One region of the Acidovorax temperans genome, then DNA from elsewhere that is predicted to be linked to it. Evidence: predicted binding sites of a transcription regulator. Region 1 holds the regulator's gene; the other holds the start of a gene.

Region 1 (10,609 bases):
CGTAACCTGTCGCACTATGTGCTCAGTTTGTCGGGTAGCCCCCACGATTCTCTGCGTGCTTCTTTGGGCAAGTCCAAGTTTGGTGCTTGCGCCGCCTGCCACGGCATGGACGGCAAGGGCAATCAGGCTTTGGGTGCTCCCAACCTGACAGACGACATCTGGCTGCATGGCTGGGGTGAAGCAGCGATTACCGCCATGATCAACAATGGCAAGGTCAATCAGATGCCTGCACAGGCAGACAAGTTGACCGAAGCGCAGATCAAGGTGCTGGCCTCGTATGTTTGGGGATTGTCAAACAACAAGGCGCAGTGATGTGAACGTGGGGCGGTGTCTGAGGGCGCCGCCCCTTTGTTGTTTCTGAAGTTTTGGATTAAGTAGAGAGCGCCGCCATGAAGCCACCCAGCGAGTCTCCTCGCAAGGTTATTCCTATCGCTCCTGTTGCCGCAGATGGTTCGGAAGTGCCTAGCAGTCAGGTCGAGATCGTCTCCCTGTACGAAGCACAAAAGAAGATTTACCCGCGATCCATCAGCGGAGTATTTGCCCGGTGGCGCTGGGCGATGGTATTTCTCACACAACTGGTGTTTTATGGCCTGCCCTGGCTGGAGTGGGGGCAGCGCCAGATGGTGCTCTTCGATTTGGGAGCGCGCCGCTTTTATATCTTCGGTTTGGTGCTGTACCCGCAGGACTTCATCTACCTGACGGGTTTGCTGATCATTTCAGCACTTTCGCTGTTCCTGTTTACCGCCGTGGCCGGGCGTTTGTGGTGTGGTTTTTCATGCCCGCAAACGGTGTACACCGAAATTTTCATGTGGATCGAGCACAAGATCGAAGGTGATCGCAGTGCCCGGCTCCGCCTGGACAACGGCCCCTGGACGTTCGAGAAGATCCGCAAGAAGTTTTTCAAGCAGGTGGTGTGGATCGCGGTGGCCCTGTGGACCGGGTTCACCTTTGTGGGGTACTTCGTCCCCATTCGCGAGCTGGGCAGCGAGCTGCTGGCGTTCCCGGGCGGCTGGCAGATTTTCTGGGTGCTGTTCTACGGTTTTGCCACCTATGGCAATGCGGGCTTCATGCGCGAGCAGGTCTGCAAGTACATGTGCCCTTATGCGCGCTTTCAGAGCGCGATGTTTGATAAAGACACGCTGATCGTTACCTACGACCCTGAACGTGGCGAGCAGCGTGGTCCGCGCAAGAAGAATATCGACTACAAAGCCCAGGGGCTGGGCGATTGCATTGACTGCTCGCTGTGTGTGCAGGTCTGTCCGGTGGGCATCGACATCCGCAAGGGTTTGCAGTACGAATGCATTGGCTGTGGCCTGTGCGTGGACGCCTGCAATACCGTGATGGACAAGATGCAGTACCCGCGTGGGCTCATCCGTTATTCGACCCAGAACGGCGTGGCCAAGCACTGGACGCAGTCGCAGATGTTGCGCCGCGTGCTGCGCCCCCGCGTGCTGATCTACAGCGCCGTGCTGGTCACCCTGTGCGTGGCCTTGTTGGCCAGCCTGGTGACGAGAACACCGCTGAAAGTGGACGTGGTTCGCGACCGGGCCGCCTTGTCACGCATTGTGGCTGGGGGGAAGTTGGAAAACATCTACCGTATCCAGATCATGAACGCTACCGAAACTCCTCAGCGCTACCGCATAGATGCCAAGGGTCTTGAGGGACTTGAAGTGGTGTCGGAAGCGTCGGTGGAGGTCGATCCCGCTCAGTCTCGCTGGGTTGCTGTGCGATTGCAGGTGCCTTATGGGTCTGCTTCACCTGGGTCTCATCCCATCACCTTTGAAATTGGTGCCGAGGGTGGCGGTGCCCACGTGACAGAAAAAACCGTATTTTTGGTTCCCAGGTAGTACCGTTTTCATTCAACGTACAAGCCTGAGTTAATGGAGTTTGCTATGTCTACTGTTTCTTCCTCAGCCACGCCAGCTGCAGCCCCATGGTGGAAGTTTGGCCATGTGTGGCTGGTATTGGCGGGCCCCTTGGTGGTCATTGTTGCGGGGTTCATTACTTTGTGGCTTGCGATGTCGCGCCCAGACCCTGTGGTCGCGGAGGATTACTACCAGCGAGGTATCGACATCAACAAGACCCTGGAGCACCCAGAGAAGAGCTTGGCGCCCGCGATGAAAGGGCGCAATCACGCTGCGACCCCGCCAGAAGCGCAGCCGAGGTGATTGTGAAGTCACTCTGGTTCACTGAATTTCGCAACGACCCAATACAACACCGCAAGGAAACAGCACGATGTGGACACAGCGCCTGATGTGGATTGCCTGGCCAGCCTTTTTGGTGGCAGGTGTGATTGAGATGCTCGTCTTTGCGATGGTGGACCCGCAAGACCTTCACTGGTTCGGGCAGCCTGTCACCTTGTCGAGAACAGGCGTCTACACCTTGGCGTTCTTTGGGTTCTGGGCGCTCACCATGGTGTCCAGTGCGCTCACCACCTTGCTTGCGATGTCCCCCTTTGAACTGAATCGCTGCCCGGTGCCTGACGAGGAGCGCCCTGACGATTGCCGCAAGCATCCCTCCTGCACTTGAATAAAAAAAATGCCGCGCTGTATGGCGCGGCATTGTCGGAGGCGTCAGCGAAGTGCTCGTCAGTTGTCCGGCACCTCTGTCGAAAATTTTTCAGTGGCAGGCTTGTTGGTTGTTCACGATGCGGCGTAGGGCATCGGTATCTAGAATGCGGACATGTCTTTGCCGCACTTCCACGGTGCCTTCTTCTACGAACTTGGAGAAGGTGCGGCTCACGGTTTCAAGCTTGAGGCCGAGATAACTGCCAATTTCTTCTCGCGTCATTCGCAACACCAGTTCCGATTGAGAGAAACCTCGCGCGTGCAGGCGTTGCACCAAATTGAGCAAAAACGCTGCCAGACGCTCTTCTGCTCGCATGCTTCCGAGCAGCAGCATCACGCCATGCTCACGCACGATTTCACGGCTCATGATTTTGTGCACATGGTGCTGTAGCGCAGTGACTTCTCGCGAGAATTCCTCTATGCGATCAAAGGGCATGACGCAAACTTCCGCGTCTTCCAGAGCGACGGCATCGCAGGTGTGATGGTCATTCACAATGCCATCCAGACCAATGATTTCACCGGCCATCTGGAATCCTGTGACTTGGTCGCGACCATCTTCTGTCGCCACGCAGGTCTTGAAGAAGCCCGTGCGAATGGCATACAGCGAGGTGAAAGCTTCTCCGTTGCGGAAAAGCGTTCCGCCGCGCTTGATCTTGCGCCGCACGGCTACCACTTCGTCGATGCGTTGCAGCTGCTCTTCGTTGAGCCCCACAGGCATGCAAAGCTCACGGAGATTGCAGTTGGAGCAGGCGACTTTGATGGTGAGCGGATTCATGGCGCAGAAACCAGTTGGTTGTTCGAGCATATCGTGCTCGACGAGAGAGGCCGAAGTGCCTCGCACAGTGCTTAGAAGCGGATGATATGCATCAAATTGTCGCTCCACCAGCAGTGGGTTCACTTGATTCAGGTCAAGGACGAAGAGGGTAAGGTGCGGCACAGTAACCGAGTACGCAAGGATATCTCATGACCGCTGTTACCCCAGAACTCCTTACCCGGTTTGATGTGCCGGGTCCCCGATACACCTCTTATCCAACGGCAGACCGTTTTGTGGAGGCTTTTGGTCAGGAGGACTATGCCTTGGCGTTGGCCCAAAGGCATTTGGGGACAGGCTCCAAAGCCATGCCGTTGTCGCTGTATGTACACATCCCATTTTGCGAGTCGCTATGCTACTACTGCGCTTGCAACAAGATCATTACCAAACACCATGATCGTGCTGATGTCTATTTGCGGTACCTGAGCCGCGAAATCGACTTGCATACAGCCCAATGTGGTGTGGGGCAGGTGGTTAGCCAGTTGCATCTGGGTGGCGGGACCCCCACGTTCCTGTCTGATGATGGGCTGTGTGAGTTGATGTCCATGCTCAAGCGCAGCTTCACTCTGGCTCCCGGTGGGGAATATTCCATCGAAGTGGATCCCCGCACGGTCAACGCGGAGCGTCTGGCATTGTTGGCAGAGTTGGGTTTCAACCGGTTGAGTTTTGGCGTCCAAGACTTCGACTCTGAAGTCCAAAAGGCAGTACACCGTGTTCAGCCCGCAGAGCAAGTTTTTGCTTTGGTCGAATCTGCACGCACCATCGGGTTTGACTCCATCAATGTGGACTTGATTTACGGCTTGCCACGCCAAACCCCTGAGTCATTTGATCGGACGTTGTCACAGATTGCCCAGCTTCGACCCGATCGCATTGCGTTGTACGCATATGCACATCTGCCTGAGCGCTTCAAGCCCCAGCGTCGCATCATTTCAGCGGAGTTGCCCACAGCAGGTGCCAAAGTCGCCATGCTTTCGCGTTCGCTGGATGCATTTATTGACGCTGGCTATGTATACGTCGGCATGGATCATTTCGCTTTGCCTACTGATGCGTTGGCCATTGCAAAACGGCAGGGGCGCCTGCACCGCAATTTCCAGGGATACAGCACCCAACCCGATTGCGATTTGATTGGGCTGGGCGTGTCAGCGATTGGACGCATTGGGGCGACCTACAGCCAAAACGCCAAGACCCTGGATGAGTATTACGATTTCCTTGACCAGGGTCGCCTGCCAGTCGTTCGGGGGCTGGCATTGAACCGGGATGACTTGGTGAGACGCGCTGCCATCATGGCGTTGATGTGCCAAGGTGAACTGCTGATTGAGCCGATGGAGCAAGCATGGCTGATCGACTTCAAAAAGTACTTTGCTGCTGAACTGGACCGTTTGAAGGACATGGAAACCCAAGGTCTGGTGGAGTTGGGCAGTGAAGGGGTTCGAGTGACCCCCATGGGCTGGTTCTTTGTGCGCGGTATTGCGATGGTCTTTGATCGTTACCTGCAGGCCGATCGCACCCGCGCCCGCTTCTCCCGCATCATCTGAGCAGGGCTACGAACAGCATGTCGGCTACTGTTGCATGGACCGCACTGGTCATGGGTTTGGTAGGAGGAACCCATTGTTTGGCCATGTGCTCAGCTCCGTGCGCTGCGGTGGTGGGGGCTGTACAAAAGCCGGAAGGCTCCGCCGCGCTGGAGCAGCCTGTTCACTGGATGGACAACCCCCGCCGTTCTGCCCAGCCGTGGCTGCGCACCGGGGTTTTTCATGTGGGTCGCATCGTGGGATATGCGGCGCTCGGTGCCATGGCGGCCTGGGCCATGGATAGTTTGGCTTGGATTACACAGCAAACCATGGCGCTTCGGCCCTTGTGGACCCTCACGCACGTGGCCATTCTGGCCTGGGGCTTGATGATGCTGATCCAGTCGCGACAGCCAGCCTGGATCGAACAGGCGGGCCGTTCAGTCTGGGGGCGTGTCCAGCCGCTGCTTGGTTCGTCAACAGGTGTGGCCAGTGCTGGAGCTTTGTGGGCATTCATGCCGTGCGGTTTGCTCTATTCGGCCTTGCTGGTAGCGGCACTCAGCGGCGGGCCGTTGCAGGGTGCTTGGACCATGGCGCTGTTTGCTGTGGGCAGCGGTCTTTGGCTCGTGGGCGGCCCATTGGCTTGGCGGTGGGTACGGCAGCGTTTGGGCTCACTGCGGGGTGACTGGGGCACGCGCATCAGTGGCGCGCTTCTGTGTGGTGTCGCTGTGTGGGCGTTGTGGATGGATTTGGTATACAAACCCTCGCTCTGGTGCCGTTGAGGTGTACATAGGCCTGGCGCCGCAGCGCTTTCAGGACCGAGCGCGTCGAAGGGCGACCATGCGCATGGACATTCGAGCCGCTCCGCATTCCTCTGTGTGGTGAGCCCGCGCTCTGTATACGCCATGAGCATGTCATCTCAGCGAACGTGAACCAATCTTTCCCCTTATACATGAGGCTGTCTGCACTGGGCATGCAAAAGACATTTGCATCCAGGGCGAGACACCAGGTTCCTCAAGGAAGCATCAGAAGTGGTGATAATGGGCCTCAACAATTGTGGTTCTATTGTTACATTTTGCTTCCTATTCCCGGCCTGTTGTGAATACGTTCGTTCTCATCGATATAAGCCAATTGCGTATTGGCATGTATATCCAGTTGGATCTGGGCTGGATGCACCATCCCTTTCCGGTGAGCAGCTTTCGTATTGGTTCGGCAGAGCAGATTGCCACTTTGCGCGAATTGGGGCTCACAAGCGTCAAAGTTCTGCCTAAAAAGAGCGATCCAGAGTTTCGCGATGGGTTACTGGCCACCCCCGCAGATTTATCTGGCAACGCAACTGATGGCTCGGCGGACTCCAGCGGCGCGCCTGCTGAACAGCCCACTTACTCCTCGCCAGGCGAGTCGGCAGCGTTGCGCCGCAGAATGTTGCTTGCAGCTCAGAACGCGTCGCTCCTCGCTTGTGACCGGCGGTTTAGGCAGGCTACCAAGCAATACATGTCGATGGAAAAGCTGGTGGTCCAGCAGCCCCAGCAGGCTCAGGCAGAAGGGCAGTCTTTGGTTGCCGAGTGCGTTACAGACCTTCTGGAAAATGGGGACTCGGCCATTCGCCTTCTTTCCGAGGGGGTAGGAGAACCCGGGGCCTTGCACCCCGTCAATGTGATGGTTCTCAGTCTGCTGCTGGGCAAGGCACTCGGGATGAAGAGCGCCGAGCTTCATGATTTGGGAGTCGCAGCGCTGTTGCATGACATCGGCAAGGTCGGCATGCCGTTGCGCGTCGCTTTTGCCTCACCCGCCATGACGCCAGCAGAGCGTGTGAAGTATGAAAGCCATGTTGCTGCATCGGTCGCTCTTGCCACCCGCATGGGATGGGGCAAGGCAGTCCTCGCGACGATTGCCCAGCACCACGAAATGGTGGATGGCTCTGGGTTCCCGCTGCAAAGGCGTGCTTCGGAGTTGGGGCGTTCCAGCCAGGTGGTGGCTCTGGTCAACCACTACGACCGCATGTGCAGTCCGGTGGGGGGGGGAGGGTTGACCCCCCACGAAACCCTGTCGATCATCTTTGCGCAGCACAAGGCACGTTTCGATTCTGTAGTGCTCGGCGCTTTCATCCGCATGATGGGGGTCTATCCCCCCGGCTCCATCGTGCAATTGGTGAATGACCGTTATGCCATCGTGGCCTCGGTCAATTCCTCGCGCCCCCTGCGCCCTCGGGTGATCGTGCATGACTCGCGCGTTCCCAAAGACGAGGCCCCGATCTTGGACCTGGAGTCCGTCCCTGAGCTGGGTATTCGTCGTAGCTTGAAGCCATCGCAGTTGCCCCGTGATGCGCTGGACTATCTGTCTCCACGCAAGCGCATCTGCTATTTCTTTGAGCGTGCCGTGAACTCCGACGCTCCTGACTCAGAGGCCCAGGCGTCGTGACTTATTCCTTGCCGCAGTCCTGGCTGGACGCGATGCTGGAAGCGGTTTGCCTGGTAGATGAAGCCTCTCTGCTCATTCTTGCCGCCAACCACGCTGTGGCCGAGCTGGTGGGTAAGCCCGTCCACGAATTGGTAAACACGCCCGTTCAAGGCTTGGCAGCCACTCCACAAGACTTTGTGTTTTGGTCTCAGCCGGTGCAGGCCCTGGCAGAAGGCATTCATTCAGAGACCAGCGTGTTGCATGCCAGCGGTGCCCTTGTGCCTGTGGAGCGAAGCGTACGCGGAGTGACCCTCCCAAATGGGGGAGGGGCTCTCCTCCTGACCATGATTGATCTGACGGCTCAACGTTCTACCGAGCGAGAGCTGGAGACTTTGCTATCGGAATTAAGGGCAACCCTGGACTCCGCAGCAGATGGCATGCTGGTGTGCGCCATGGATGGCAGCATTCGAGCTTTCAACCAGCGGTTGGTCAACATCTGGCGCATCCCTGCGGAACTGCTCACGCGACGTGACGATTCGGCAGTTTTTGCGCACATGGCAAAACAGGTGCGTGAGGCAGAGCTGTATTCCGAGCGGTTGCGGGAGATTGCTGCTGATCCGATGCAGGAGAGCTCGGACATCCTTGAACTGACCGAAGGCACCGTGCTGGAGCGCCGCTCGGTACCGCAGTTCAGTCATGGTCTTCCAGTGGGCAGGGTGTATTCATTCCGTGACGTTACGCGTCAGGCGGAAACGCAGGCCCATCTGCGTCTGGCTGCCCGGGTGTTCGAATCCAGTCTCGACGCCATTTTCATCGCAGACAGCCAGCACCGCATCCTGCGCATGAATCCTGGTTGCCTGAAGCTGATTGGCTCGGCAACAGAGTTGCACGTGGGCCAGCCCGCAGTCTCGCTCTTTGAGCTAGAAAGCCCAGCCCGCTGGATGACTGACGTGAAAGCGGGATGGGAAACATCGGGTTTCTGGGAGGGGGAGCTTTGGCTGCCGCGGGTCGGCTTGCCGCCTTGTGCGGTGCAGCTTTCCTGGGTCGTCGTGTACGACGATGGTGGGAAGCTCATGCAGAGCATTGGCTTCATGCGCGATCTGACTGCCCAGCACAACGCACAAAAGCGGATCAAGGAGCTCGCCTACACCGATGTCCTCACGGGATTGCCCAACCGATTGTTGCTGTCACAGCGTGTGGAAACCGCGATTGCGGATGCGCAGGAGCAGTCTGGTGGCTTCGCCGTGTTGTTTTTGGATCTCGATCGTTTCAAGATCATCAACGATTCGCTGGGGCATCCCTTTGGTGACCGGGTTCTTCAGCTGGTGGCGGAGCGACTGCAAACCTGCCTGCGCCAGACCGACATGCTCTGTCGGCTGGGTGGAGATGAGTTCGTGATCTACCTGCATGGAGGAAATGCCACGGTCGCTGAGGGCGTTTCGCGGCGCATTCTGGATGAGATGCTGCGGCCGTTCACGCTGGATGACATGGGCTTCTCCATTCAGTGCAGCATCGGTATTGCGTTGTACCCGCACGATGGCGTGTCACTGGACGATCTGATCAAGCAGGCAGATACGGCCATGTACCGTATCAAGGACCGTGGGCGCGGGAGCTATGGCTTTTACCAACCCCAAATGAATGCCAACTTGCTATCTCGCATGAAGCTGGAGCATTCCATGCGGCAGGCATTGGGATTGGATCGCATGGCTGTGCATTACCAGCCTCAGGTCAATCTGGAGACAGGTCGCATCACGGGTGCCGAAGCCTTGCTTCGGTGGCGGGATCCGGATCTTGGTGCGGTGTCTCCTGCAGTGTTCATTCCTTTGGCGGAGGAGTGTGGCTACATTGTTGCTTTGGGCGCCTGGGTCATGGAGCAGGCCATCCGTCAGTGCGCCAGATGGGTGGAGTTGGGGCACCCCATGGTGGTGTCGGTCAACGTTTCGGCACTAGAGTTCAGGCAGCCTGACTTTATCGATCGGCTGACTGCGTTGCTGGCCACGTACCAGCTCCCGGCTCATTGGCTGGAATTGGAGTTGACGGAAAGCATCCTGCTCCAGGATGCGCATGAGACAGAGCAGCGTCTGAGAGTGCTGGGCGACCTGGGCGTGCGCCTGGCCATTGATGACTTCGGGACGGGGTACTCCAATCTGGGCTACCTCAAGAAGCTGCCCATCCAGAAGCTCAAGGTGGATCAGTCCTTCGTGCGTGGTTTGCCCGAAGATGAGGGCGACCGTGCCATCGTGGGGGCCGTCATCAGCATGGGGCACGCACTGCGCATAGAGGTGGTGGCCGAGGGGGTGGAAACGTTGGCCCAAAAAGAGCTGCTACAGCAAATGGGCTGCGACCAATTCCAGGGTTTTTTGTGTGCCCCGGGCCTTACACCCGAGGACTTGGGTGAACTGCTGCTCAACCCTGAGCTGGTCCAGCAGCGGATTCAGGGTTGATCAGTTCCCCGGCGCTGCGCCCTGGATTGCTGCGCATCGATCGCAGCGAGCCCACCAATGTAGTCAGAGCCCGCGCGGTGGATGACGCATCAGGACGCGAAGGCGCCCTTCCAGAACATGTAGGCGGCCAAGCCGAAGAGCAGGCTGGCAAACACCCGTTTGAGCTTTTTGACCGGAAGGTTATGCGCAGCCTTGGCTCCCAGAGGGGCCGTGAGCACGCTGCAGGTGGCAATGACGCCCAGAGCAGGTAGCCACACGTAGCCCAAAGAACCTGCAGGCAACGAGGTAACCGACTGGCCGCTGATCACATAGCCCACCACGTTGGCCAGCGCGATGGGAAAACCCAGGGCAGCACTTGTGGCAACCGCCTTGTGGATGGGCACGTTGCACCATGTCATGAAGGGCACGCTGACAAAGCCACCCCCCGCACCGACCAGCCCAGACAGAAAGCCGATGAAGCCACCAGCGCCCAGTTGGCCTGCGGTTCCAGGCATTTGGCGTGTGGGAGCAGGCTTCTTGTCCAGAAACATCTGTACGGCTGAGAAACTCACAAACAAGCCAAAGAAAACAGCGAGGAAGCTGCCTTTGAGCAGTGCGAACACACCGAGGCTGGCCACAAAACCGCCCAGCACAATGCCTGGAGCCAGTTTGGTGACGATGTCCCAACGCACGGCTCCACGCTTGTGGTGGGCGCGCACGCTGGATACAGAGGTGAACACGATGGTGGCCATCGATGTGGCAATGGCCATCTTGACGGCCAGGTCCGGTGCCACCTGCCTTGCGTCCAGCAGGTAGGTCAGAAAGGGCACCAGCAGCATGCCGCCACCAATGCCCAAAAGCCCTGCGAGAAAGCCGGTGCACAAACCCAATAAACCCAGC
Region 2 (10,609 bases), 550 kb from region 1:
GTCCACTCCGAACGTCGCCCGCAGGCACTGGCGCAGACAAGCTACGTGAACCACGGCATTCAGCTGTGGGCAGCGCTGCCGGTGGAGGCAGAAGAGGCGGAGCCCAGCTTTGTGCACACCCCGGCAGACGCCATACCGCAGCTGCAAGTGGGGGACGCCACGGTGCGTGTGCTCATAGGCCAGGCTTGGGGGCAGCAGTCCCCGGTGGTCAGCCTGGCGCCGGCTCTGTACCTGGATATCCAGCTGCCTGCCGGTGGGGTGCTCCCGTTGCCCGCAGGCTTGGCGCAAGAGGCGGGTTTGTACACCGTGGATGCTGCTGTCACCCTGGACGGCGTCACGCTCGCCGCCCAGACTTTGACGGTGCTGCCCACAGACCAGCCCATGCAGCTGCGAGCAGGAGACAGCGCCGTGCGCTGCATGCTGGTAGGCGGCGACGCTTTGCTCCAGCGCCGGCACATCTGGTGGAACTTTGTCTCCACCCGCAAAGAACGCATCGTTCAGGCAGCCGACGACTGGGAGGCCCAGCGCATGGGCCATGTGCCGGGTGAGACAGAGTCCATACCGCTGCCCGAGCGACGTTTCAAGCCCTGACAGGGTTTGATTTAAAAGTGGCTCTAGCGCTTATTTGACAAGCGCAAGCAGCTCACTTTTTGATAGTAAATTCAACTGGATGCACTGGCATCTTCGTCGCCAGCCTTGGCAGATGGCTGTGCAGAAAGATCGGGCGCCAGCACGGTGCGCTCGTCAAACACGAAGCAGCCGCCGTGGTAGTGCGCTCCGTCGGTGTGTTCAAAGTATTTGAGGATGCCGCCTTCAAGCTGGTAGACATGCTCCAGCCCTTCCTCCCGCATCAGGATGGCTGCCTTTTCGCAGCGAATGCCCCCGGTGCAGAAGCTCACCACGGTTTTGTCCTGCAGCTCCGCCTTGTGCGCGCGAAAGGCGTCAGGAAACTCCGTGAACTTGGCAATGCGCCAGTCAATTGCGTCGGCGAACGTCCCGGCGTCCACCTCGAACGCGTTACGCGTATCCAGCGTCACCACCTCGCGGCCAGCGTCGTCATGGCCTTGTTCCAGCCAGCGGTGCAGCGTGGCCGGGTCCACCGACGGGGCACGCCCCTGCGCCGGGCGGATAGTGGGGTGGTCCATGCGGATGATCTCGCGCTTGACCTTGACCAGCATCTTGCGAAACGGCACCGTGTCGGACCAGCTCTCCTTGGGCTCCAGGTCGGCAAAGCGCTCGTCCACCCGCATGCCGTTCACAAAGCCGCGCACTGCTTCGGCGGCGCCCGCCAAAAAGAAGTTGATACCTTCTTCGGCCAGCAAGATCGTGCCCTTCAGGCCTGCAGCCACCGCTTGCGCGTGGAGCCGTTCACGCAACTCGGCTGCGTCAGGCAGGGGCACGAATTTGTAGCAGGAGATGTTGAGTACGGATGTCACGGCGGGATAGGGTAGACAAGCTGCGAAGCGGGCCTGCCGAAACCGGGGGCGGTTGTCGAAAGCGCAGGCAGCCCAAAGAGCAGGGTGCGGGGCACGAAGCCCGGCCCGGCAGGTAAGCACGGCGAGAATTATGCCGTGGGGGTCAGCAGCGCTGTCTCGATCTTGTTCGCCAGCTGCGAAATGGCCAGCGCCGCAGGGCAGCCGGGCGTGTTCACCAGCAAGAGCTGGCGGCGCATCACCGCATCACGCACCGATGGGTCGGCAGGAATATCGCCCATGTGGATCAAGCGCACGGGGCGGCCTGATTGGGTGCTGACGAAGCGGTCGAGCACCTGCTGCAGCTGGCTGGTAATGGCCCGCCCGTCGCCCGGACGCGCAGCCTGGTTGATGACCATGCGCACATGCTGGCGCTGTTGCTGCATGGCCAGCACCTTGATGGCGGCGTAGGCGTCCGTCAGCGAGGTGGGCTCGGGCGTGGCCACGATCAGCACTTCGGAAGCCAGCGACACGGAAAAGAGCACCACGTCGGAAATGCCAGCGCCCGTATCCAGCAGCACCACGTCGTATTGAGGCGTCAGCGCCTGGATCACGCTCAAGAACTGGTTGCGCACTTCAGGCGTGAGGCGCGAGTACTCGACCATGCCAGAGCCTGCCAGCAACACCGAAAACCCGCCCGGGGCTTTGATGATGGCGTCTTCCAGGCGGGCCTTGCCCGTGAACACATCGTGCAGCGTGATCTTGGGGTGCAGGTTGAGCACCACGTCCAGGTTGGCGAGGCCGAGGTCGGCGTCCAACACCAAGACGCGCTGGCCTCTGCGCGTCAATGCCGCCGCGAGGTTGGCTGAAACAAAGGTTTTTCCGACGCCACCTTTGCCACTTGTGATGGCAATGATGCGCGCTCCCGTGGCAGGGACTGCCTGCACGGGCGCTGCGTTGGGCGTCATGGGTTGGGGGGACAGCGCGTCGCTCATCATCTAACTTTCAGTAGGCGCTGCCTGTTGCATCCAGCGGGGGCGGTAGATCGCCCCAGCCCGAAGGAGAATACAGCGGGCCAAACAACAAGCTCTTTTCTTCAGCACTGACGGTGCTGTCGGGCTGCTCCTCGATGCTCACGCGGTTGCGTCCTAGAGATTTTGCCTGATAGAGCTGATTGTCAGCCCGATCAATCCACAGCAGAGTGGTAGAGCGGATCCATTGCAGCGCAAATGCGCCGCCAATGCTCACGGTGACATTCAGCTCGACCGAGGGAGAAATTCGAATTGGCGTATTGGCCACGGCACGGCGGATACGCTCGGCAACCACATGCCCAAACGCCGAGTGGCAGGCGGGAAGCACCACCGCAAACTCTTCACCGCCGTAGCGGGCCAGGGTGTCCATGGGCCGCACACAGGCACTCAGGGTGCGCGCTACCGATTGCAGCACCAGGTCACCCGCAGAGTGTCCGTGCACATCGTTCACTTTCTTGAAGTGGTCGATGTCCAGCATCAGCAGCAGTGCTGCTTCGCCAGAGCGTGTCACCCGGTCAATTTCGCGTTCCAGCACCGCACGAAAATGCCTGCGGTTGGCCAAGCCTGTCAGGGGGTCTTTCAGCGAAAGCTCGCACAGCCCGTCAATCAGGCCTTGCAGGTACTGCCGTGGATGGGCGTAGTCAGAGGCGGTAGCTGGCCCGCCGCCGTGGACCTGGGATACCAGGGCGTGGGCAGTGTCCAGGCGCAAATCGCGCAGGTCTACAAGGTGAGGGGCCGCCGAATCAGACACAAATGGTTGCTTCTAAAGTTGGTTCGAGTGTAGCAGCGGCCACGCCTTGCGTAATGCAATCAGGGCGCGGGTAACGGGGTTAGCGGCCACTCGGAAGTTGCTGCAAGGCCACAAGTGCTTCGGCGTCTGTACGGTAGGTGACCAGACCTGCCGCAGCGGGTAGAACCCCCGCTTTGCGCAGCGCTGTTTCCACCGGCAGTTTGAGCCCGCTCACATGCAGACAGCCCCCGCGGGCCAGCATCAGCGCGTGCAGTTGGGCAAATACCTCCAGACCCGTCACGTCGATGCGATTGATGGGCTGGGCCAGGAGGCACAGGTGCCTGACGTCGGGGTGCGCGCCAAGGTCTTGCGCCACCCTTTGTTCCAGCGCGCTGGCCGAGGCAAAGTCGAGTTCGGCATCCATGCGCAGGGCCAGCACGTGCGGCGCCAGTGGCTCCAGGCCCCAAAGGTGCCGATCACGCAGGCTTCCGTCCGGGTGCAGGCCCACCTCTATGATGCGCGGGTGCAGACGCTGGTACAGAAAATGGCACAGGTTCATCAGCAAGCCCGCCAGCACCCCCCAGTACATGCGTGGCGCAGTGGCCAGGGTGAGGCCGAACGTGACGATGGCAATCAACGACTCAACACGCGACACACGCCAGAGCCGGGTGATGGAAGAGGGCTTGATGAGGCTGAACACCGCGGTGACCACAATCGCTGCCAGCGCCGAGGTAGGCACGTAGTACAGCGCAGGTGTGAGCCACAGCAGCACCACCAGCACCACGCCAATCGAAAACACCGTGGCCCAACCCGTTTGTGCGCCCGCATACAGGTTGATGGCAGAGCGCGAAAAGGATGCGCTGGTGGCGAAGCTGCCGCACAGACCGCTGCTGATTTTGGACAGACCCTGGCCGATCAGGTCCTGGTTTTCGTTCCAGCGCTCGCTCGAGCGCTGGCTTTCCACCTTGGCGCTGGAAGCAGTCTCCAGAAAGCTCACCAGTGTCACGACCAGCACCGGCATCAGCAGTGAGGCCAGGTCAGACCAGGGCAGCCAGCCGGGCCAATGCAGCGTTGGCAGGCCTTGGGGCAGATGCCCCACCACCGCGCCGCCCGCATCGGCATAACCGGTGGCCCAGCTGATGGCGCCTGTAGCACCCACCACGGCGATGGCGGCGGGAAACGTCGGCTTCAGCTTTTTGGCCAGAAGCAGCGCCCCCACGCTACCGACACCAAAGGCCAGCGCAGCCAGGTCAAAAAGCCCTAAGGACGGGGTGGCCAGCAACGCCCCCCAGTTCGACCGAAGCCCCGTGAGGGCCCCTAGCTGAGAAGCCAGGATCAACAACGCCGCCGCTTGGGTAAAGCCGTTGAGCACCGGCGACGTGACGATGTTCACCACCCAGCCAAACCGGGCCAGCCCCATCACGCACTGCAAGGCACCTGACAGCAGCGCAATCCACACCGCCATCTGAACCCACTGAGCGCTGCCCGGCTCGGCAAGACCCGTGAGCGAAGCCCCGATGAGCAGACTGGTCAGCGCCGTGGGGCCCACGCCAAGGCGGGTGGAGGAGCTGAACAGCACAGCCACCAGGGCGGGCAGCAGCGATGCGTAAATGCCGGTGATCAGCGGCATACCCGCCAGCGCAGCATAGGCCACCCCTTGGGGCACCAGCATCAAGCCCACCGTCATACCTGCCAGGAACTCACCACGCAGCAAAGAGGCAGATGGCCGAGGCCAGGACAAAAACGGGAGCCAGGATCGGAGAACGGAGCGCAGCATGGGGAGGGATTGTCGTTGTAGCGGCCTTCTCGGTCGGCGTGAGGGACTCTCTTTTGCCGGTGGCGGCACACATCGATCCGCTGACCGGGCGCGTTCTTGGGCTGACGGGTGGCTTCAGCCGCGTCCTACACGGTTTTGGCAGGCATCCCACACGGCCGGGGGCTAGGCCTGCCTACAGTCTCTCCATCTTTGTCATTACGAGGAACTTGTCATGAACATCAACGGATTGAACCCACAGGAAGTCACCACCTCTCGCCCCCAATGCAGCAAGGTTGCTCGCATTGCCTCCATTCTGGCCGTGAGCGCGCTGGCCTTGGGCTTGACCGCATGTGGCCGCAACGAAGAGCCCACCGTGGGGCAGCGCCTGGATTCTGCTGTCGAAAAAACAGAACAAGCCGCGGCAGACGCGAGGGCGAAAACCGAGGCTGCCATGGAAAAGGCTGATGCCCGCATGGACCAAAGCGCTGAGCGCGCCGAAGCCATGGCGAAGGACCTGGGTGAATCTGCCAAGCAGGCCGCCAACGCCGCGATGGACAAGGTGGACGATGCGACCATCACCGCTCAGGTGTCTGCGGGCCTGGCCAAAGACCCGGATCTGAGTGCCGTCAAGATCAACGTGGACACCAAAAACGGTGCCGTCACCCTCAATGGCCCAGCGCCCAACCTGGCCGCCAAAGACCGCGCACAGACCATCGCCAAGAGCATCAAGGGCGTCACTTCCGTGACCAATTTGCTGGTGATTTCTGGCGGTTAAAGACTGCCATGGGTCGGTGCAGGTGGCGCTAACATGCACGCATGAAAGCATCAGCCCTTGCACCCCACATCTCCACCCGCCTCATCCACCACGCCTACACGCCCCCCGCTGAGTTCGCAGCGCCCCAACCGGGCGTGTTCAAAGCCTCCACCGTCATCTTCCCCAACGTTGCCGCCATGCGCGCCCGCGATTGGAAAGACAAGAGCGGCTACACCTACGGCCTGCACGGCACGCCCACCACCTTTTTGCTGGAAGAACGTTTGTGCGAGCTGGAAGGCGGCACCGAATGCGTGCTCGTGCCCAGCGGTTTGGCTGCCATTGCCACCGTGGGTTTGGCATTGCTGAAAGCGGGCGATGAAGTTCTGATCCCCGACAACGCGTACGGCCCAGGCAAAGACTTTGCCGTGGTGGAACTGGCACGTTATGGCATCACCCACGCATTTTTCGATGCCTTGAATCCTGACGACCTGGCCCAGCGCATTACGCCCAAAACGCGGCTGGTCTGGCTGGAAGCCCCTGGCTCTGTGACCATGGAGTTTCCTGATCTGATTGCCCAGGTGCACATTTGCTGTGAGCGTGGGGTTCTCACGGCTCTGGACAACACCTGGGGCGCCGGATTGGCTTTTGCGCCATTTGATTTTCTGGGCGATGGCTCACTGGGTGTGGATGTGTCTGCCCACGCGCTCACCAAATACCCCAGCGGCGGTGGTGACGTGCTGATGGGCAGTGTGATGACCCGGTCGAACGCTCTGCACATGAAGATCAAGCTCACGCATATGCGGCTGGGCTTGGGGGTGGGGGCAAATGACGTCGAGGCGGTTTTGCGCTCATTGCCCAGCGTGGAGCTTCGCTATGCCGCGCACGACCGCGTGGCCCGCGAATTGGCCCATTGGCTGCAAACCCAGCCCGCCATTGCACAGGTGCTGCATCCGGCCATTGAAGGCTCGCCCGGCCATGAACATTGGCGCGCCTTGTGCGGCGCAGCCAACGCGGGGCAGGGCGCGGCGGCCGGGTTGTTCAGTGTGATGATCGATGCACGCTACAGCCAGGCGCAGGTGGATGCGTTCTGCGATGCGCTGCGTTTGTTCAAGCTGGGTTACAGCTGGGGCGGCCCGATCAGCCTGGTGGTGCCCTACAACCTGCCGAGCATGCGCAGCGGCCCCACACCGCACCTGAAGCCGGGCACCTTGGTGCGCTTTGCGATTGGCCTGGAAGCCGCCCCGGATTTGCGTGCCGACCTGGCCCAGGCGCTTGAGGTGATGGAGCGCGCTCCAGCCTGATCACCACGGCACAGAACCCCCAGACATCTTGTGCAGAGATGCAGGGGCGCGCGGAGGGCGGGGGGAGGGGCGGGGTGGTAGTTTCCTCAGTGGTAAAGCACGGCAGGCTGCATTACGGTGTGGTCAGCGCCCACTTGATGTGGGTTAAGTCCTCGTTTTACCTCGCAGTGCCCCCTCATGTCAGACACCCCCGTCCCCGAGGTTCCTCCCACCCGCGATGCTGCCCCCATCGTTCTGCAGCGTCTGACGTTGGCAGACCCCTTCCGCTGGCTGGCACAGGGCATTCAGGATTTGCGCGCTGCGCCGGGTATTGCCGTGTTTTACGGCCTGTGTTTCTGGTTCATGGCGATGGTGCTGGGCTGGGTGTTCCGCACGCGGCCGGAATACACGATGTCCCTGGCCAGTGGCTGTCTGCTGGTTGGGCCCTTTCTGGCGATGGGGTTGTACGAAACCAGCCGCCGGCGCGAAGCAGGCATTCCGCCACAGCTCAGCGAGTCCCTGACTTGCTGGGACAGCCACATGGGCAGCATGGGCATGCTGGTCTTGGTGCTCATCGTGCTGGAGTTGTTGTGGGGCCGGGCGTCGCTGGTGGTGTTTGCCGTGTTCTTCAACACGGGCATGCCGTCCACCACGGGCGTGTTGCAGGCGGTGTTCAACCGTGAGAACTGGAGCTTTGTCGCGGTGTACTCGGCAGTGGGCGGGGTGTTTGCTGCCCTGGTGTTCTCCACCTCGGTGGTGTCCATTCCCATGATCCTTGACCGCGACACCGATGCCCTGACGGCTGGGATCACCAGCATTCGCGTGGTGCTGGAGAACCCCTTGACGATGCTGCTGTGGGGTGCTCTCATCACTTTGCTGGTGGGCGCATCATTGTGGGCGGGCAGTGTGGCATTGGTGCTGGTGGGGCCGCTGCTGGGCCATGCCAGTTGGCATGCCTACCGTGCCGCTGTGCAGCGCGTGCCTGCCGCTGCCATGCAGCCCGAATTGGCTTGAGCCTTGGCCCCGAAAGCCAAGCTGTTACAGTGGGCCTCTACTTCAGAAAGCAAACACCTTGGCAACACCTAACTACGGATACGAAAAACGCCAGCGCGAACTCGCTAAGAAACAAAAAAAAGAAGAGAAGCTGAGAGCCAAAGCACAACGCCGGCCGGACGATCCGCAGACGGGAAACGCTGAGGGCGATCAGGATGCAGCGCCCTCCGCAGCACCCAGTGAAGGCACGAACAACTGACACTTTGGGCCCGGCGCGCAGAAGGTTTTTTCTGGTGCCCAGGCAAAGTCTCGCTCACAAGCCCCGCAACCGCTGGTTTCAGCGTTTGCAGGGCTTTTTGTTTTGGCGCGTCAGCGCAGCATTTTCTTCAGCTCTGGCCACACATTGGCCAGCATGAGCGGGTGGGCCTCGGCCTTGGGGTGAATGCGGTCGGGCTGGAACATGCCGGCGGGGTCGGCTTCATCGGCCACACCTTTGAGGAAGAACGGCACCACCGCCGCTTTCTGCGCCTTGGCCACCGTTTCAAACAGCGCGGCAAAGCGGTTGGCGTAATCGGTGCCGTAGTTGGGCGGCACCTGCATGCCCACCAGCAGCACTTTGGCGCCCGCTTTCTGGGCGGCCTGGGTCATGAAGGTCAGGTTGTCCTGGGTGTTTTGCAGCGGCAGCCCGCGCAGCGCGTCGTTGCCACCCAGTTCGATTACCACATGGCTGGGCTGGTGCTGCTGGAGCAGCGCCGCTATGCGCGAGCGGCCGCCCGAGGTGGTTTCGCCGCTCACGCTGGCGTTGACCACAGACGCGCTGATCTTGTCGGCAGCCAATTGCTTTTCCAGCAGGGCCACCCAGCCCGAGCCGCGCGGCAAACCGTACTCGGCGCTCAACGAGTCGCCCAGCACCAGAATGACCGCTGACTTGGCTGCTTTGGGGGCTGCGCGCGCTGTGGTTTGGGCCCCGATGCCAGGCGCGTAAATCCCCATGGCGGCAGCCATGGAGGCGGTGAGGATAAAGTGACGCCGATACAGATCGCGAATCAAAGTAAAGAGCCTTTCATGCCTGAATCTCCCTCGTTGCCCGTAACGCCCATTATTGCTGTCGAGCATGTGTTCAAGTCGGTGACGGACTCCACCGGGACGCTGGACATTTTGCGGGATATTGATTTCCGTCTGGCGCCAAGGGAGACGGCGGCCATTGTGGGCGCCTCGGGCTCGGGCAAGAGCACGCTGCTGTCCATCATTGCCGGCCTGGACACCCCCACACGCGGCACGGTGCGGCTGGATGGGCAAGACCTTTTCGCGCTGAGCGAGGACGACCGGGCCGCCCTGCGGGCGCAAAAGGTGGGCTTCGTCTTCCAGAGCTTTCAGCTCATGGGCAACCTCACCGCGCTCGAAAACGTGATGCTGCCCCTGGAGTTGGCCGAGCGGCGCGATGCCCGCAAGGCCGCTGCCGAGATGCTGGAGCGTGTGGGACTGGGCCAGCGCCTGGGGCATTACCCCAAGGTGCTCTCGGGCGGCGAGCAGCAGCGCGTGGCCTTGGCGCGTGCCTTTGTGGTGCAGCCCGCTTTGTTGCTGGCCGACGAGCCCACCGGCAGCCTGGACTTTGCGACGGGTGAATCCATCATGCGGCTGATGTTTGAACTCAACCGCGAATTGGGAACCACGCTGGTGCTGGTGACCCACGACCGGGCCATCGCCGCGCAGTGCGAGCGGCGCATCACCATCGACGCAGGGCGTGTGGCAGAGGGTTGATGGGTTTTTTGCCTCCGGCGCTTGCCCGCCAAGCGCAAGCAGCTATTAATTTAATAGCAACCCATTGCGCAAAGTGAAGCGCCAGCGCTTTGGCTGCGTGGCCCTGGAAGGGGGCGGCGCCAGGGCAACGATAATGCCCGCATGTCCTCCCCCAAAGTTCTCTTCGGCTTTCATGCCGTGGGCGTGCGCCTGAAGACCGCGCCCCAATCGATCATCGAGATTTATTACGAAGCCACGCGCCGCGATGCGCGCATGCGGCAGTTTCTGGACCGTGCCAAAGAGGCCGGTGCCCGCCTGATCGAAGCCGACAGCGTTCGCATCGCCAAGCTGGCGGGCAGCCACGGCCACCAGGGTGTTGCAGCGCGCGTGGAGCCTGTGGCCCAGATCACCTCGCTGGACGAGCTGCTGGAGAACCTGGAAGCCGCAGGCATTGAGCAGCCCTTGCTGCTGGTGCTGGACGGAGTGACCGACCCGCACAATCTGGGCGCGTGCCTGCGCGTGGCAGACGGTGCCGGTGCGCACGCAGTGATTGCCCCCAAAGACCATGCCGTGGGCATCAACGCCACCGTGGCCAAGGTGGCCAGCGGTGCTGCCGAAACCATGCCTTACTTCATGGTGACCAACCTGGCGCGTACCCTGAACGAACTCAAGGAACGCAACATCTGGTGCATCGGCACCAGCGATGACGCGCCCAAGACCGTCTATCAGGTGGACCTCAAAGGCCCGGTGGCATTGGTGCTGGGCGCGGAGGGTGACGGCATGCGCCAGCTCACCCGCAAAACCTGCGATGAGCTGGTCTCTATCCCGATGAAGGGCGCGGTCGAGAGCCTGAACGTTTCTGTGGCCAGCGGTGTGTGCCTGTACGAGGCACTACGCCAGCGTTCGCTGTAAA

What was found. The regulator FNR, encoded in region 1, switches genes on or off when oxygen is low (the NO sensors DNR and NnrR bind a similar motif). The targets are predictions, from matches to a motif close to TTGATNNNNATCAA.
Region 2: a site for FNR is predicted at 7,119-7,132, ahead of PQV96_RS10810 (DUF2189 domain-containing protein). Genes of this name have one in related genera too.

The regions. Positions count from the first base shown of each region.
Region 1 covers NZ_CP117193.1:1,731,941-1,742,549, forward strand. The annotation lists gene ccoP (cytochrome-c oxidase, cbb3-type subunit III) at 1-312, shown strand, start outside; gene ccoG (cytochrome c oxidase accessory protein CcoG) at 390-1,847, shown strand; gene PQV96_RS08230 (FixH family protein) at 1,893-2,168, shown strand; gene PQV96_RS08235 (hypothetical protein) at 2,236-2,529, shown strand; gene fnr (fumarate/nitrate reduction transcriptional regulator Fnr) at 2,620-3,342, opposite strand; gene hemN (oxygen-independent coproporphyrinogen III oxidase) at 3,531-4,913, shown strand; gene PQV96_RS08250 (sulfite exporter TauE/SafE family protein) at 4,931-5,668, shown strand; gene PQV96_RS08255 (cyclic di-GMP phosphodiesterase) at 5,985-7,307, shown strand; gene PQV96_RS08260 (sensor domain-containing protein) at 7,340-9,730, shown strand; gene PQV96_RS08265 (sulfite exporter TauE/SafE family protein) at 9,820-10,609, opposite strand, start outside.
Region 2 covers NZ_CP117193.1:2,277,943-2,288,551, reverse strand. The annotation lists gene PQV96_RS10845 (pirin family protein) at 1-591, shown strand, start outside; gene PQV96_RS10840 (sulfurtransferase) at 663-1,436, opposite strand; gene PQV96_RS10835 (MinD/ParA family protein) at 1,565-2,407, opposite strand; gene PQV96_RS10830 (GGDEF domain-containing protein) at 2,418-3,194, opposite strand; gene PQV96_RS10825 (SulP family inorganic anion transporter) at 3,274-4,950, opposite strand; gene PQV96_RS10820 (BON domain-containing protein) at 5,162-5,704, shown strand; gene PQV96_RS10815 (PLP-dependent transferase) at 5,746-6,984, shown strand; gene PQV96_RS10810 (DUF2189 domain-containing protein) at 7,162-7,977, shown strand; gene PQV96_RS10805 (hypothetical protein) at 8,036-8,215, shown strand; gene PQV96_RS10800 (arylesterase) at 8,326-8,961, opposite strand; gene PQV96_RS10795 (ABC transporter ATP-binding protein) at 9,022-9,717, shown strand; gene rlmB (23S rRNA (guanosine(2251)-2'-O)-methyltransferase RlmB) at 9,859-10,608, shown strand.